DNA from 3 places in the Neobacillus sp. PVCKKU3 genome. Region 2 is predicted to be linked to each of the others. Evidence: riboswitches for the same ligand, from Rfam matches in the RefSeq annotation. Region 2 holds a riboswitch; each other region holds the start of a gene.
The links. A riboswitch is a leader RNA that binds a small molecule or an ion and turns the genes downstream of it on or off. The one in region 2 is predicted to bind preQ1.
Positions count from the first base shown of each region.

Region 1: linked by a shared signal. The riboswitch ahead of queF (preQ(1) synthase) and the one ahead of queC (7-cyano-7-deazaguanine synthase QueC) in region 2 are both predicted to bind preQ1.
Region 3: linked by a shared signal. The riboswitch ahead of ACNQGS_RS19550 (QueT transporter family protein) and the one ahead of queC (7-cyano-7-deazaguanine synthase QueC) in region 2 are both predicted to bind preQ1.

Region 1 covers NZ_JBLVQN010000003.1:165,504-170,778, forward strand. The annotation lists gene ACNQGS_RS03710 (DUF3052 domain-containing protein) at 889-1,335, opposite strand; gene ACNQGS_RS03715 (L,D-transpeptidase) at 1,449-2,876, opposite strand; gene queF (preQ(1) synthase) at 3,083-3,583, opposite strand; PreQ1 riboswitch class I at 3,705-3,751, opposite strand; gene ACNQGS_RS03725 (flavin monoamine oxidase family protein) at 3,900-5,275, opposite strand, start outside.
Region 2 covers NZ_JBLVQN010000030.1:42,663-47,937, reverse strand. The annotation lists gene queE (7-carboxy-7-deazaguanine synthase QueE) at 1-639, opposite strand, end outside; gene queD (6-carboxytetrahydropterin synthase QueD) at 632-1,114, opposite strand; gene queC (7-cyano-7-deazaguanine synthase QueC) at 1,119-1,778, opposite strand; PreQ1 riboswitch class I at 1,831-1,873, opposite strand; gene ACNQGS_RS19235 (MTH1187 family thiamine-binding protein) at 1,990-2,292, opposite strand; gene ACNQGS_RS19230 (DUF3870 domain-containing protein) at 2,541-2,855, shown strand; gene ACNQGS_RS19225 (acyl-CoA dehydrogenase family protein) at 2,907-4,115, opposite strand; gene ACNQGS_RS19220 (CaiB/BaiF CoA transferase family protein) at 4,170-5,275, opposite strand, start outside.
Region 3 covers NZ_JBLVQN010000031.1:27,803-33,077, reverse strand. The annotation lists gene ACNQGS_RS19560 (LysR family transcriptional regulator) at 101-979, shown strand; gene ACNQGS_RS19555 (DinB family protein) at 1,035-1,559, opposite strand; gene ACNQGS_RS19550 (QueT transporter family protein) at 1,686-2,210, opposite strand; PreQ1 riboswitch class I at 2,235-2,279, opposite strand; gene ACNQGS_RS19545 (DUF4177 domain-containing protein) at 2,381-2,569, shown strand; gene licT (BglG family transcription antiterminator LicT) at 2,788-3,621, shown strand; gene ACNQGS_RS19535 (beta-glucoside-specific PTS transporter subunit IIABC) at 3,980-5,275, shown strand, end outside.

The DNA.
Region 1 (5,275 bases), on a different contig from region 2:
TAAACAAAACGTATACAAAAAGTGGACATGTTTACAGATTGTAAACAACCGTAGATTATTACAAATATTTCAGAGAAACTAAAAAAGGGGACCCGTTTTTAGGGACCCTCAAAATCTACTTCCTTTCGTTTTACCTGCATTATCGAATCGCTCTCAATCCGGTTACAAAGAGCGATAAGGTGACACTTAAATTTCCGTTACAGCAAAGCTTCACTACATAGTTTTACTATACTCTGTCTTCCGAAGCCTTAATGCGGACCAATCATAGTCGATAGCGATTTGCCGGACAGATTCATAGCCTTCAACAATGAGTAGATACATCTCCATGTCGTGGCTGCAAATCTGAACCTTTCGGATAGCATAGCAAGTAAAGCTCGGCTGGTTTTACAAGCCGTTCAGCGCTATTTGCTAAGGCCCTAAATCTTCATTGCTTGTCCCAATTACTGGCACAAAATCATAGCGGTCCATTTTCGCACGTTTAGACCTCAACTTCAAATGTTTGAATAACCTCATTGTAGACTTTGGTGCGTTGTTAATTAACACTGGAGATCCCTGGTTGAATTTTTTAAGAACTGACATTCAACTCCCCAACAAATTGACATGGGCTGGAGTAAACGCAGATGAAAATGTATACGGCAATGTTTACGAAAATTACAAATCTGTATACATGGCTAGGTGTCAGTATGTAAACAGCTTTGTATACGTGTAAACAGATTTGTAAACTAAATGTATACAAAAAGTAAACCTGTTTACGCGTTGTATACATAGGTAAATTCTTACAAAGTTATAGTTGAAACTAAATAGAAGGTACCCAACATGAGTACCTTCAAATCCGTTTCTTAGCTTTTTAATATATATGGGGATGAAAGAATGTGTCGACTTATTTGCCTAATCTTCCTTCCGCTCTTTTCCTTTTTCCGTTACAGCAAAGCTTCGCCTCATGGTTTTAATATTCTCGGCCTTCCGAAACCTTAAGGCAGACCAATCGTCGTCGATGGCAATCTGTCGGACAGGTTCGTAGCCTTCATCAGCCAGCAAATACATCACCGTATCGCGGCTGCAATCAGAACCTTTATAGGTCTTTGAGGACTTTTTTGGATAACATAACCAGCAAAGCCCGTCGTCTTTTACGAACTTCTGAGCGCTTTTTGCTAGTGTTCCTAATTCTTCATTACTTGTCCCAAATACCTGCACAAAATCATAGCTTTCCATTACCGCCTCGCGGTGGACCTCACCTTCAAACGTTCGAATAACCTCATCATAGGACTGCGGTGCATTGACAATCAACACTGGCTGTCCCTGGTCCTTAAACTGCAACTTCTTTAGCACTGACATTGAACTTCCTTCCTTTCCTATACACCTACAAACATTTTAAACTTTTCCTTTGACTTATCATACCTTTCATGTAAAAAGAAGACACTTCATGAAGTGCCTTCTCCTTGCGATTCTTAATTTTGTACAAGCGTATTACTATCTTTAAGGAAGTTTTTCGCCATATCGGCATTAATGTAGAGATAGTACCAGTTATTCTCGAAGTTCAACCAGCCAGTGACAAGAGTAGGGTTTTTCTTTAAAAAGTATTTATTCCCAGCAATATCCGTCCAGCCGGTATTTTCCGTAACAACAGGATCAAAGTCCTCGAGCTTGCTGATGACGGTGTTATCCATCACGCCATTGGAGTTAATGTAATACCATTTTCCTTTATAATTGATCCAGCCGGTCTTCATGCCTTCAATTTGGTCAAGATAGTACCAGTTTTCTCCGTCTTTTACCCACCCGGTTTGCATCACACCATCGCCAGCAAAATAATATTTCTTGTCGCCCGCTTCAAGCCAGCCGGTCTTCATGGCTCCGGTATTATCTAAATAATATCTATTACCGCCGTCCTCCAGCCAACCCGTTTTCATCGCGCCTGCAGTGTCAAGGAAATATTTCATTCCGCCATCCTCGATCCAGCCGGTTTTCATTGCCCCGGCAGCGTCAAAGTAATACTTATTGCCACCGTCTTCCAACCACCCCGTTTTCGCTGCACCGTCTTTATCAAGATAGAATTTTTGACCGCCATCTTCTAGCCAGCCGATCTTCATCACACCATCATTTGCAAAATAATATTTCTTCCCTTTAATCTCTTGCCAGCCTGTTTTCAACACACCGCTGCTATCCAAATAATATTTCTTGCCGCTATCCGTCAGCCAGCCGGTCTTCATTATTCCGTTTTTATCAAAGAAATACTTTTTGCCATTTATCGTCTGCCAGCCTGTTTTTACCGCTCCATTTTCATAATAATACTTATTGCCACCTGCTTGCACCCAGCCGTTTTGAATTTTTGGTGCCGTCGTACCTTGATTCTCCCCATTAACTGGTACGGTTACTCCATATCCATTAGCCATGGCGATAGTATCAAAACTATCACCTGAATGGGTAATAACCACTTCAGTATAATTTTGAATTCGGTCAAAGAGCCATCGAATTTCCGAGTTATGCATGCGCACACAGCCTGAGCTGACGTACCGGCCGATGGAGCTTTCATTGTTATTCCCATGGATGCCATAGGTGGTTCCATAGGTTCCTCTTGCCTCAAGGCCCATCCAGCGGTCGCCAAGTGGGTTGCGGGGGTCCCCTCCGGCAATATGGCCTGTATAATAAGGACGATTTACAATTTTATTAACAATCCTAAATTTTCCTTCGGGAGTTAAGTCCCTTGACCTCCCTGTCGCCACCTTAAAAGTCCTTACTAATGTGCCTCCATCGTAATATGCTAGGGTATTTGTCTTCTTATTAATAATGATTAACTGAGAAGTGGCAGCCTCTGATTGGCTTGAAAAGAAAAAGAAAGTTAATACAAAAATTAAAACCACAGACGATAATTTCCTCATATTTCTCTCCCCAATTCTGTTGATGATTATAAAGTACCACGAATCGGAGGAATATTTTGTCAAATTTTAGCGGTAAATTTGCAAAACTTCTAATTTTTTAACATAAGTGAAAATATTGTAAAGATTTTTTAATAAAAAAACCTCCCATGGCCTTAGGACCAAAGGAGGGAGGGGATTTCTGAGTATATCTTGTTGTTAACTGTATCTTATCGGTTATCCACTTTTTCAGGATAAAGGTCATGATTCATCAACCGGAATTGGGCCATTTCTTCATACTTGGTTCCCGGTTTACCATAGTTGCACCATGGGTCAATGGAAATTCCGCCGCGCGGCGTAAATTTTCCCCAAACCTCAATATACCGTGGATCCAGAAGCTTGATTAAATCATTCATGATGATGTTGACACAGTCTTCATGGAAATCGCCGTGGTTACGGAAGCTGAATAGATATAATTTCAGCGACTTACTTTCGACAATTTTCTGATCCGGGATATAAGAAATATACATCGTTGCAAAATCCGGCTGTCCCGTCAGCGGGCAAAGGCTTGTAAACTCAGGGCAGTTAAACTTTACAAAAAAGTCGCGATTTGGATGCAGGTTGTCGACAGCCTCCAAGACCTCCGGCGCATATTCAAATAAGTATTTGGTGCCCTGATTTCCGAGCAGTGTTAAATCCTTTAAACCTTGTTCATCTGTACGTCCAGACATAAAAAAACCTCCTGTAAATGTGCCCCAGCACTTTCACAAGAGAGGTCCTTCACCATTCTAATCAAACTAAGGGGATAAAAGCAGAAAAGCCACATCCTTATGGACATGGCTTTATTGACATGAATCCATAGTTTTTTATAGAGGGTAACAGCTATGAACCTCTCCCGTTCGATACGGGTATTCTATTTTTATATTTATACTATATTGGACAGTGCACTATTCGTCAAATGGAAAATTTTTAGCGAGGGGACAAGCATTTTGTTTGTATCTGTCTAATAATTTATAGAAATCTAATCTTTGAACATAACATTACTTTTTATAGTAAATCATTGATTATTTCTTTCGCAGCCCTTTCCCCGGATTCCACTGCTCCATTTAAATAGCCTGGATACTTAATGGAGGTGTGTTCACCAGCGAAGAAGATATTGCCTTCCCGCTCTCCAACTATTCCGGCAAATTTTGTGTATTGGCCTACTTTCCAGTAAGAATAGGCTCCTTTTGACCATTGGTTGCTAAGCCAGTGATCAACCGTGGCTAAACCATTCCAATTACTTGTACTTCCTGGCAACACGGGGTCTAACTTGTCCAAGAAACTTTTAGCAATCTCCTTCTTTTCTGTTACTGTTAACGCAGAAAGTTTGGCTGCTGTTTCGCCTCCCGTATAATTGACCAAAATTCCTGAAGTGCCTTGTTGGGTACGTGAGGATTCGAAGGTCTGCTGGTAGCCAGTATCCGTAAAGGTTTCTCCATTATTCCCAAGGTCATTCCAGAATCGCTGGGCAAACTGTGCATGGAGCTTTGTATTTACCCCCATTCCCAATTCTTCAATCGCTATTTTCTTTAAGTCTCGAAAGCTGGCATTCTCAAAATCTATTGTTCTTAAAATCTTAAAAGGAATAGCCAGAATAACTTTATCGGCCAAAACCTCCCATTCCTTTATACGATTTCGAAAGGTAAGTCTTATTTCATTTTGGCTGGTTTGTTCAATTTTTATAAGAGGGGAATTTAACTCGATTTGTCCTGTAAGATTGTCAGCTAATAAGGTGGGGAGCTGATCATTTCCACCTCTAATATGAAAGCACTCATCTGAGTCTCCATATATGTGAAAATGATCCTTTTGGGCAAAGCCCAACATATAGAGGAGATTTAATGCACTCTGCAGACTTGCATCTGCTCCATTTTCAACGGTATAGGCAACTTCCAATAATTTACCGAATTTTGATTGAATTCCTCCCGGTACAATTTCATTAATATAATCCAACACTGACATATGATCCAGTTCATACCCACGTTCAGTATAATGATTGTAAAGTGTGGTCTCACCAACCTCTATTAAATCCTTTTTGAGTTTAGGCAAAATATGCATAAAATCATTTGTGACTTCCTCAAAGGTATAGGAGCAGCCATCAAAAAAATAAAATGGCATTGTCCCTTTTGGTTCTGCCATCACTACATTATCAAATTCCAAGCCAAGCTCTTTTCCCAATTCTTGAATCTCTTTATGACCTGTATCTATTAATTCCCCACCGCGTTCGACGATTTGGCCGTCTTTAAAATGCCCCCTTCTTGTCCAACAACGCCCCCCAACTCGATTGGCCGCTTCATAAATGGTTGCGATAATCCCTTGCTGTTTAAGTCGTAAGGCGCTCGTGAGTCCCGCCAATCCTGCTCCCACAATGACTACCCTTGGTG
Region 2 (5,275 bases):
TATCAGTCTTTCATATTTATTAATAAGATGCAGAAGCAGCTCCTGATTATCCATTGTTGACAGATGATCATTACCAACCTGTACAAAGAAGGGAACATCCGAATAACGGAAATGAACTGCTCTGGCATATTCATAATCAAGATCATCAAATACCACAATCTTTAAGCTGAATTGTTGCGCTAAATTATTTTGTGTAAGTTTCCTAATGATTTCATCTAAAATTTCAAAATCCGTCTCCATTTTCGAGCTTGGAGGCTTGGGGGAAATGGTTAATTCATCAATCTCATAAAACCACTCCTGCCACCTGCTCCCTTGGGTTTCGAGACCAATTTTTATTTGATTATCTTTTAGGATCTTAATGAATTCATCGAGATTTTTCAATAACGCAGGATTCCCGCCTGAGATCGTGACAAAGGAGAAATTCATGTCGCCGATTCGCTTCATCTCTTCCCAAATTTCCTCTGCTTCCATCATGCGAATATCATTTTTACCGGTGCCATCCCAGGTAAAGGCGGAGTCGCACCAGCTGCAGGAATAATCACAGCCAGCAGTTCTTACAAACATCGTTTTCTGGCCGATGACCATCCCTTCCCCTTGGATGGTAGGTCCGAAAATTTCCATTACGGGTATTTTACTCAACTTCCATCCACTCCCGTCTAGCTTCCGCATAGCTTTTCGGTGTCTCAAACAACCGGACAAATTCCACTCTTGCGCCACTATACTGATTCTTCCGCTCTTCTTTCGTAAGTGCCTCAGCCATCTTTTCATAAATCCAGACCACCATGTTTTCAGCCGTGGTATTCATTGGCGGTAAGGTTTCATTTAAATAGCGATGATCCAGATGAATTTCAATTTCATTTTTCCAAATGTCTTTAATGTCCCCAAAATCCATCATCAAACCGCGGTCATCAACGTAGCCGCTGATTCCAAAAATGACTTTATACGTATGGCCATGAAGGTTTTTGCATTTACCTTCATAGCAATGTAAATGATGGGCGGCATCAAAGGTAAATTCCTTGCTAACAAGGACGCGTTTGTGATGGTATTTCAATTGACTGCGGTTGATATCTTCATCTATTTTTTGGAGTTTATCGACAATCCGAAAGCCATACATTGCGTTACAACTCCTCTCGTGTGCTTAAATATTGATCAAGGCCGCGTTTTCTTAGTTTACAAGCCGGGCATTCACCGCAGCCATCGGCAATGATCCCGTTATAGCAGGTTAATGTTTTTTCCCTGACAAAATCCAGCGCCTTCAGTTCATCGGCCAGCTGCCAGGTTTCGGCCTTGTTTAGCCACATTAACGGAGTATGAATGACAAAATCTTTGTCCATTGACAAATTCAATGTGACATTTAAAGACTTGATAAACACATCGCGGCAATCCGGATAACCGCTGAAATCCGTTTCGCAAACACCGGTGATAATGTGCTTTGCCCCAACCTGGCTTGCCAGCACCCCCGCAAAAGAGATGAATAAAAGGTTCCGTCCCGGTACAAAAGTGGAAGGCAATTCACCATTTTCTCCTTCCTTCACCTCAATGTCTTTACGGGTCAAGGCGTTTGGTGCCAGTTGGTTTAACAATGACATATCTAAAATATGATGCTCTATTCCAAGTTCATGCGCGATATTTTGGGCGCACTCGATTTCAAGCTTGTGCCTTTGATTATAGTTAAACGTAACCGCCACTACTTCTTCAAATCGTTCTAATGCCCAAAATAAACAGGTGGTGCTGTCCTGTCCGCCGCTAAAAACTACAACTGCTTTATCTTTCTTCATCATAAATTCTCCTTTAAATAGAAAAACAGGACTACTAAAGAAAGCAGTCCTGTTTTCCTTAGTTTTTTAAAGAGGGTAGCTAGAACCTCTACCGCAGGGTGCGGATTTTTTATATGACTATTCGATTATAAACCATTTCTATCATTTTTCAATCTATCTATCGAGATTTTTTCGGTTTTGTACCCTTTTCAAAAAAACAACCACTCTGACTTTACAATTTTGTTTGTACTGACTGCAACTTCCGCTCCATTGAATGTTCCTTGTCACGGCGATCATCAATTCGTAGATTGGTGCAGACTCTTTGCAAACCTTTCTGGAATGGGACCTCGTGAATTTCTTGAACAATTTCTAAGAGTAATTTTAAATCCCCTTCAATCAGTGTGCTCATCGGGGTTAGTTGATACTTTACTCTGTCTTCATATCGCTGAAGAACTTTATGTATTTCCGCCACATACTCGCTGACGCTTGTAGTGCCTGTCCCAACCGGAATAACTGTTATATCAATGATAGCCATCGCTACATCCTCCTAATTCTTTATATAAAAAGAATATCATATGAAATGGTAAGGACAAAAATTCGCAGACTTAGTTAGCAAATTATCTTGTCATTTGAATCTGTTTAATATGGGCCTGTTTAACGTTAGAATCCGATTTTTTACAAAAAATAGACAATTTTCATAGTCAAATTTTGAAATAAATATTACGCTTATCAATTGAAGTGTTTTGTATTATTCTTAAGTTAAACCAACTAGGAGAGATTTGTATGAATACCTATTTTATAGCCGGTCACGCCAAGCTGCCAACCGGTATGGCTGCCAGAAGCATTTATGAAACGCTGACGATTACGGCTGAGATTGATAAGCATTATGGCGTGATTGTTGACGCCTCATGTACGCTGGCTACGGAGCATGGAAGGGATTATATTTCAAGGCTATTGAAAGGGTATAGTTTACGTCACGGGATTGATAAGCCACTCGAAGACTTAAAAAATGGCTATTTAGGAAAAGCCAATCACGCCCTGATTGCGGCATTAAAGGATTTATACAAGCAATATGAAACTATGAATTCCGTCCAATAAAAAGAGAAAGAGCGGATCGACAAAAACCAATCCGCTCCCCCAATAAAAAGCCTAAACTGTAACTTTGTCGCTCTCAAACGGCCACGCGGGAAGCATGTTGCTCAGCGCCTTATCCTCACGATACCCCAGCACATATTCCGCCTGCATAACCGTATGAATTTCTCGCGTACCTTCGTAAATGACCGGCGCCTTGGAGTTCCGCAAAAAGCGCTCCACAGGGTATTCGCTTGAATAACCGTACGCCCCGTGGATTTGCACTGCATCATCTGCCGCCTTATTGGCAAAATCACAGGCCTGCCATTTCGCCAGCGACGTTTCACGAGTATTGCGCACGCCTTTATTTTTCAGCTCACCGGCACGATACACAAGCAGGCGGCTCATCTGCAGGCCGGCTTCCATATTAGCAATCATTTGCTGAACTAGTTGGTGCTTGCCGATTTCCTTGCCAAACGTTTTCCGCAATTGACAATACTTCACGCTTTCTTCCAAGCTCGCCATGATCAAACCCACAGCCCCCGCGGCCACTGTAAAGCGTCCATTATCCAGCGCGGACATGGCAATTTTGAAGCCTTCCCCTTCCTGGCCAAGCAAGTTTTCTTTCGGAACGCGCACCTGATCGAAGAACAATTCCCCGGTATTCCCTGAGCGGATTCCGAGTTTCCCTTTTATCGCCTTAGAAGAAAAACCAGGCATCGTCCGCTCCACGATAAAGGCGGAAATTCCGTGGTGCTTCTTGTCTTTATCCGTATAGGCAAACACGATAAAATGGTCGGCCACATCACACAACGAAATCCATGTTTTCTGTCCGTTTAAAATATAGTAGTCACCGTCCTCCACAGCCGTTGTCCCAAGCGATGCCACGTCCGACCCCGCGCCAGGCTCCGTTAATCCAAACGCTCCGATCTTTTCGCCTTTGGCCTGCGGGACGAGATATTTCCGCTTTTGTGCTTCTGTTCCCCACTGCAACAAAGTCATGCTATTTAACCCGATGTGAACCGATACGGCAGTACGGAAAGCGGTGTCACCTCTTTCCAGTTCTTCACAAACAATGGCCAGCGAGTTATAATCCATGCCGCTGCCGCCGTACTCTTCCGGAATGCAAACCCCCATCAAATCCAATTCTTTTAAACGCTGCCAAATGACCGGATCGAAATAACCGCGTTCGTCCCACTCCCGCATGTTCGGATTGATTTCCTTATCAACAAAGCTTCTTACCATTTTTCTTAACATTTCCTGCTCTTCCGTGAATTCAAAATTCATCACACATTCTCCCCCTGCTTTTTAAAAATTCAACTTCGGCACTTGGCCAATTTTTTAAATAATGTTATCCGCCTTCAAACGGCTAATCTCCTCAAATGTAAATCCCACTTCCTTCAATATTTCGTCGGTATGCTCACCGGCCATCGGCGGATGACGTTCAACCCTTGTCTCCGTTCTAGAAAGTTTTATAGGCGAGCCAACGAGCTTCACCAACCCTGCCACTGGATGGTCTACTTGAACGACCATATTCCGGGCCGAGACCTGCGGGTCGTCAAAAACTTGATCAATTGTGTTGATAGGACCGCATGGAATATTGTTAGCAGAAAATAGCTCCATCCAGTCGCTGACCTTCTTTAACTGGAGTTGGCTATTTAAGATTTTCGTAAGCTCCTGACGATTTTCCACTCTTGCCTCATTGGTATGGAACTTCTCATCCACCGCCAGTTCGCATAGCCCAATTACCTCACAGAGCAATGCAAACTGCCGGTTATTTCCGACGGCAATGATCAATTCACCGTCAGCGGCGGAAAATGTGGAGTAAGGCACGACATTCGGATGGTCATTTCCAAGCCTCCGTGGCACCTTACCTGAAATCAAATAATTGCTGGCGACATTGGCAAGCGAGCTTACCGCCGTATCCATCAGGGACATATCGATTTTTTGACCACGGCCCGATTTTTCCCGCTCAAACAAAGCGGCTTCAATAGAAATTGCCGAATATAAACCGGTTAAAATATCGACCATGGCCACGCCAATTTTAAGCGGGCCGCTTTCTTCATTGCCCGTAATGCTCATTAGGCCGCTCATACCTTGGATGATATAGTCGTATCCGGGCAAATGGCTATATGGCCCTGTCTCCCCGAATCCGGTAATGGAGCAAAAAACGAGCCGGGGGTTTATTTTTTCCAAAGAATCGTACCCAAGCCCCCATTTTTCCATCGAGCCCGTTTTAAAATTGTGGATTAGGACATCCGCTTCCTTAGCTAACTTACGGATAATTTCTCGGCCCTCGTCTGACTTCAGGTTGACGGTGATACTGCGCTTGTTACGATTGGCACATAAATAATAAGCGCTCACCCCGTTTTGAAACGGCGGGCCCCAGAACCTGGTTTCATCACTGCCGCCCGGGGCTTCTACCTTGATGACATCGGCACCAAGGT
Region 3 (5,275 bases), on a different contig from region 2:
TCTCCTTCCTTTATTTGTTAATAGTTTATATAATAAATTTGATTAATGAAATTAAATAATTTTAAACGAATTGATTAATTTCTTTAATAAGGAGGAGAATATGGAATTCCAATGGCTTAACACATTTATTACGGCAGCTGATTGTGGGAATTTCCGCAGAACGGCGGAAATCCTTTATATTTCTCAGCCATCTGTAACGGTTCATATAAAACAATTGGAACAAGAGCTTGGGATTCAATTATTTGATCGGGATGGAAAAAAAGTAAAACTAACTGAAGCGGGGAGGAGATATTTGGTTCATGCAAAAAAACTGATAGAGATTTATCAGGGTGGGCTCGAGGACATTCACTCATTTAGTCAAGGCTACACAACGAAATTTTCCATTGCCATATCACCGCTAATCGCAGATACAATCCTGCCATATGTTTTAAAAAGCTATACAAACAAGCATCCGGAAGTAGAGATTTCGGTTAAAATTATTGAATCGGTTGGTATTGAAGAGGCGGTAATAAGGGAAGAAGTAGATATCGGGTTGTCCTGTTTAAACAGCCTTCATCCTGAATTGATTAGTGAGCTTTTATATAGGGATAGGGTTATGCTAGTTGCGCCTCACGATGGGAGAGATTCCGAAACAGCACCGCCTTTAGATGAAGAAGAGGTTTTAACATCGAACTATTTGTTAACCCATAATCACCCAGGTTACTGGGATGGTCTTTGCCATGCAGTAAAAACCAAATATCCAAAAGTAAGAATGATGAAAGTATCACAGGTACACATTACAAAAAGATTCATCGTTGAAGGGCTGGGTGTCTCTTTCCTTCCGACATCAACGGTCAGAAGAGAACTGCTAGAAGGTAGGCTTTTAGAGGTAGACTGCCAAACCATCCACCTACCCGAAGCAAACACCTACGCCATCATGAAATACAGCCACTCCAAACAAAAAGAATTTCTTGAGTTTATCTCAAACTATCGGATTTAAAAACAGTGTCCGCCTGAGGCGGACACTGTCCACGAGCGGTGCCTGACACCACCCGTTATTTCAAATTAGTTAAGTATCGTTCTGTCACGATGCTGAGGTGGTGGATTGCATGGCCGGCGATGATGTACGCGATGGCGCGGGTGGTGACCTCCGTGCCATTGGCGTTGCCAACATTTGTCCAGGCTGACTCTGGCATGTTCTCGACCAGAGTGATTGTTGCTTTTCTGACTGCGATGAAGTCAGCAAGAATAGATTTTAGTGGCAGCTCGCCCATTTGTGCTCCAGCCACATAATCATTTTCATTAAAACCTGCCAATGGAGTCTTGTCGCCGCGGCCTACTCGAAGCAGGCGGTAGCTCATGATCCTCTCGGTATCTGCCATATGGCCAAGTACTTCCTTGATCCTCCATTTACCAGGTTCATAGCGGAATTGCGCATCTTCCTCTGAAATCCCTTCGAAAAGAGAAACCACTTTTTCAAGACTTTCCTTAAGAACCTGCAATAAATCTCCTTCTGGAACTAACTGAACATACGGTACATAATAATCTGGAAACTCATTGTTATTAGGACGCTGCAACATTCGAAAAACCCCTTTCAAAAGTCTGAAAAATTAACTACCTTCATTTTAGAGTTTTTTTGAAATAAATACCATAAAAAAGAGCTGCCGCCTGGGGTGTACCCCTGAAGCAACAGCTCTTGAAATCTTTTATTTAAAGATTTTATCAAAATGAACGCGTTTGTTAATGAAATACATGACTGGCATGCCGACAGCCATTACAACGAATTCCCCAACTGCAGTAGTTAACCATGTAAATAGGAATGGCAGATTGAACGCCAAATGCAGTTCAATCGCAATGAGAAACATCGTAAAGGTGAACACTAACGTATTCACAATCATCCGAGTCCAGATTCCTTTAATAAACCGCGCACTTAAAATCGTAATGACCAAAGCAATCAAAGATTGGCCAACTCCGAAAATGAGGTCATAGGCCTTCATTGGCGAGAAAAATAAATTCGTTAGAAATACCCCTAAAATGATCCCGTAGAGATACTTTTTATTGAAAACGATGAGATGGTTAAACATCTCTGAAACGCGGAATTGTACCTGGGTAAACCCAAATGGCTGTATTAACGCCGAAACTGCGATGTACAAAGCCGCGATAATCCCGTTTACAACAATTTCCCGCACCTTGCTGTTTGCAGCGCCCGAATTATACTGGGCGTCTAGCATATTTGTTGTTTTTTCCATATTCATTTCTCCTTAGTTTTTTATAGTGGGAGGTTCTCGAACCACTTAAGGTAATATATTAACAAACTATTATATTAATACATAAAAAAATGGCAGTCAATTACATTTTTTGGGATAATAAGAATATACAAAACAAAATGCGGAGGGGAAACATGTACGAATATAAATTTGAAAAAATTGAATTAAGCAAATTAAGCGGAAAACCTAAAGGGGATTATCAGGAACTTATTCATCAGAACGCGAGGAACGGCTGGAGGTTGGTCCAGATTTTTGCGCCGGGAATTGCTGCATATGGGTCTGCGGCTTATTACGAAGCCATATTTGAAAGAAAAGTAGATTAAAGAAATACTAATAATAAACTGAACATTATCCATCAAAGACCCTCGATAAGAATTGCGCCTGGATTAAAAGAATGATAAAATCTAACCAAATAACTTCAAATTTTAGGATTGTTACTGGCTAATCAGGCAAAACCTATGACTAATGTTCTTTAGATCATTAGTTTTAGGTTTTTTTATTTTCCTTTTTATCACAAATATTCCACAAATAGGTGATTTATATGAAAATCGCAAAGGTAATCAACAATAATGTTATAAGCGTTTTGGATGAACATAATAAAGAATTAGTCATTATGGGCAGAGGGCTCGCGTTTCAAAAGAGACCTGGCGATATTGTCGATGAGAGCAAAATCGAAAAAGTCTTCAAACTCGAAAACAAAGATGTTTCCGAAAGATTTAAAACGCTATTGTACGATATTCCGCTAGAATATATGGCCGTTTCTGAAGAAATCATCAACTATGCAAAAGAAAAACTAGGGAAAAATCTGAATGACAGCATCTATGTCTCCTTAACCGACCATATACATTTTGCAATTGAACGGCATCAGAAGGGCATTAATATTTCAAATGCTCTGTTGTGGGAGATTAAAAAGATTTATCAAGACGAATTCGCTATAGGGCGGGAAGCGTTAAAAATGATTCAAACCAAACTTGGTATTTCGCTTCCGGAAGATGAAGCTGGCTTTATTGCGATGCATATAGTAAATGCGGAACTAAACGATGAGATGCCAAACCTAATCAACATAACCAAACTCATTCAGGATATTTTAAACATCGTCAAGTATCATTTTAAAATCGAACTTGATGAGGAATCCTTAAATTATTTCAGGTTCCTTACCCATCTTAAGTTTTTTGCACAGCGCCTTTTCAGCGGTTCACATTTAGATAGCGAGGATGATTTTCTTTATAACTTAGTGAGAGAAAAACATAAAGAAGCATTTGCCTGTGCGCAAAAAATTAAAGATTATATTTATAAAGCCCATCAACATGAGATCACAAAGGAAGAAATGGGCTACCTTGCCATTCATATTCAGCGCGTGGTGAATCGAAACTAGTAAAATTTTTTGGAAAGATAGCGTTGACACCTAATGAAAGCGCATGCTAGTATGTGATTACAAATTAATATTAATTTATTAGGATTGTTACTGATTTTGCAGGCAAAACCTAAATTGCTAACCAGGCTTTATGCTTCGGTGTGCAGTTTAGGTTTTTTTATTTCCCAAAAAGGCGTTCCTCACCTGGTCCGGACAGGAAGCACCGCCTAAAGTAAATCAAAAAGTAAATATTTAGAACAGGATTGTTACTGGTCATGCAGGCAAAACCTAAGTCATAAAGAATGTTTCAGGGACGCTATGTCTCCGGCTTCTTAATGGCTTAGGTATTTTTTTTACCCAAATACTAGAGGTGATAAAGATGTCGAAAAACGAAAGATTAGCTAAAGAAATTCTTCAGCTAGTTGGCGGAGAAGAGAATGTAAATTCACTTGTTCACTGTGCAACAAGACTGCGTTTCGGATTAAAGGATAAATCAAAAGCAAATAAAGTGAAGTTAGAAAAAACAGACGGTGTCATCACCGTTAAAGAAAGCGGCGGGCAGTTCCAAGTGGTAGTAGGAAACAATGTACCGGAAGTGTATGCGGAGATCGGAAAAATCTCAAACATCACAAAGGATTCAAAAAGCTCTTCCGCTAAAGATAGTGGAGAAAAAGGAAATTTCTTAGGTAAAGCTGTAGATGTTGTATCCAGTATTTTTGCACCGCTTCTTGGTCTAATGGCAGGGGCCGGTATCCTTAAAGGATTATTGTTAATTGCTGTGAATTTTGGCTGGATAGTCAATACGGATACAACTTATACGATTTTATACGCGGCAGCAGATGCGATGTTCTACTTCTTGCCAGTATTGTTAGCCATTACAACCGCACGTAAATTTGGCGGAAATATCTTTGTCGCCGTTACGATTGCAGGTGCATTGCTCTATCCGTCGATTGTGGCGCTTAAAGCGACTCCACCTGAAGGCGGAATCCATTTCTTTGGGATTCCAGTTACGATGATGAGCTACTCATCAACGGTTGTTCCAATCATTCTATCCATCTTCGTCATGAGCAAGCTGGACATTTTCTTTAATAAAAAGATTCACGAAAGCGTTAAAAACTTCGTTACTCCGTTATTGTTATTAGTAATTATGCTTCCATTAACATTGTTGGTATTTGGTCCAATCGGTGTCAATGCAGGTAATGCTGTAGCAAAAGCAATGGTCGCAGCATTCGCATTTAACCCAATTTTAGCTGGCGCGATCATGGGTGCAAGCTGGCAGTTACTCGTCATGTTCGGTATTCACTGGGGCTTGGTTCCGGTATTCATTAACAATATTGCCGTTCACGGAAGAGATGGTGTAAAGCCGGCCGCAACTGCTTCTGTTTTTGCTCAAACAGGTGCGATGGTCGGGGTTATGTTAAAAACGAAGAACAAAAAATTAAAAACATTAGCAGGTTCTGCTGCGATCACTGGTCTTTTTGGCATTACGGAACCGGGAATTTACGGTGTAACATTACCACTTAAAAAACCATTCATTGCTGGGATCATTGGTGCGGCAATCGGTGGGGGTATCATTGGTTACGCTGGAACAAACGCATTTGCTTCTGGCGCTCCTGGATTATTGACTTTACCAATCTTCTACGGACCAGGCGGCCAAGGGTTTACTGGTCTAATT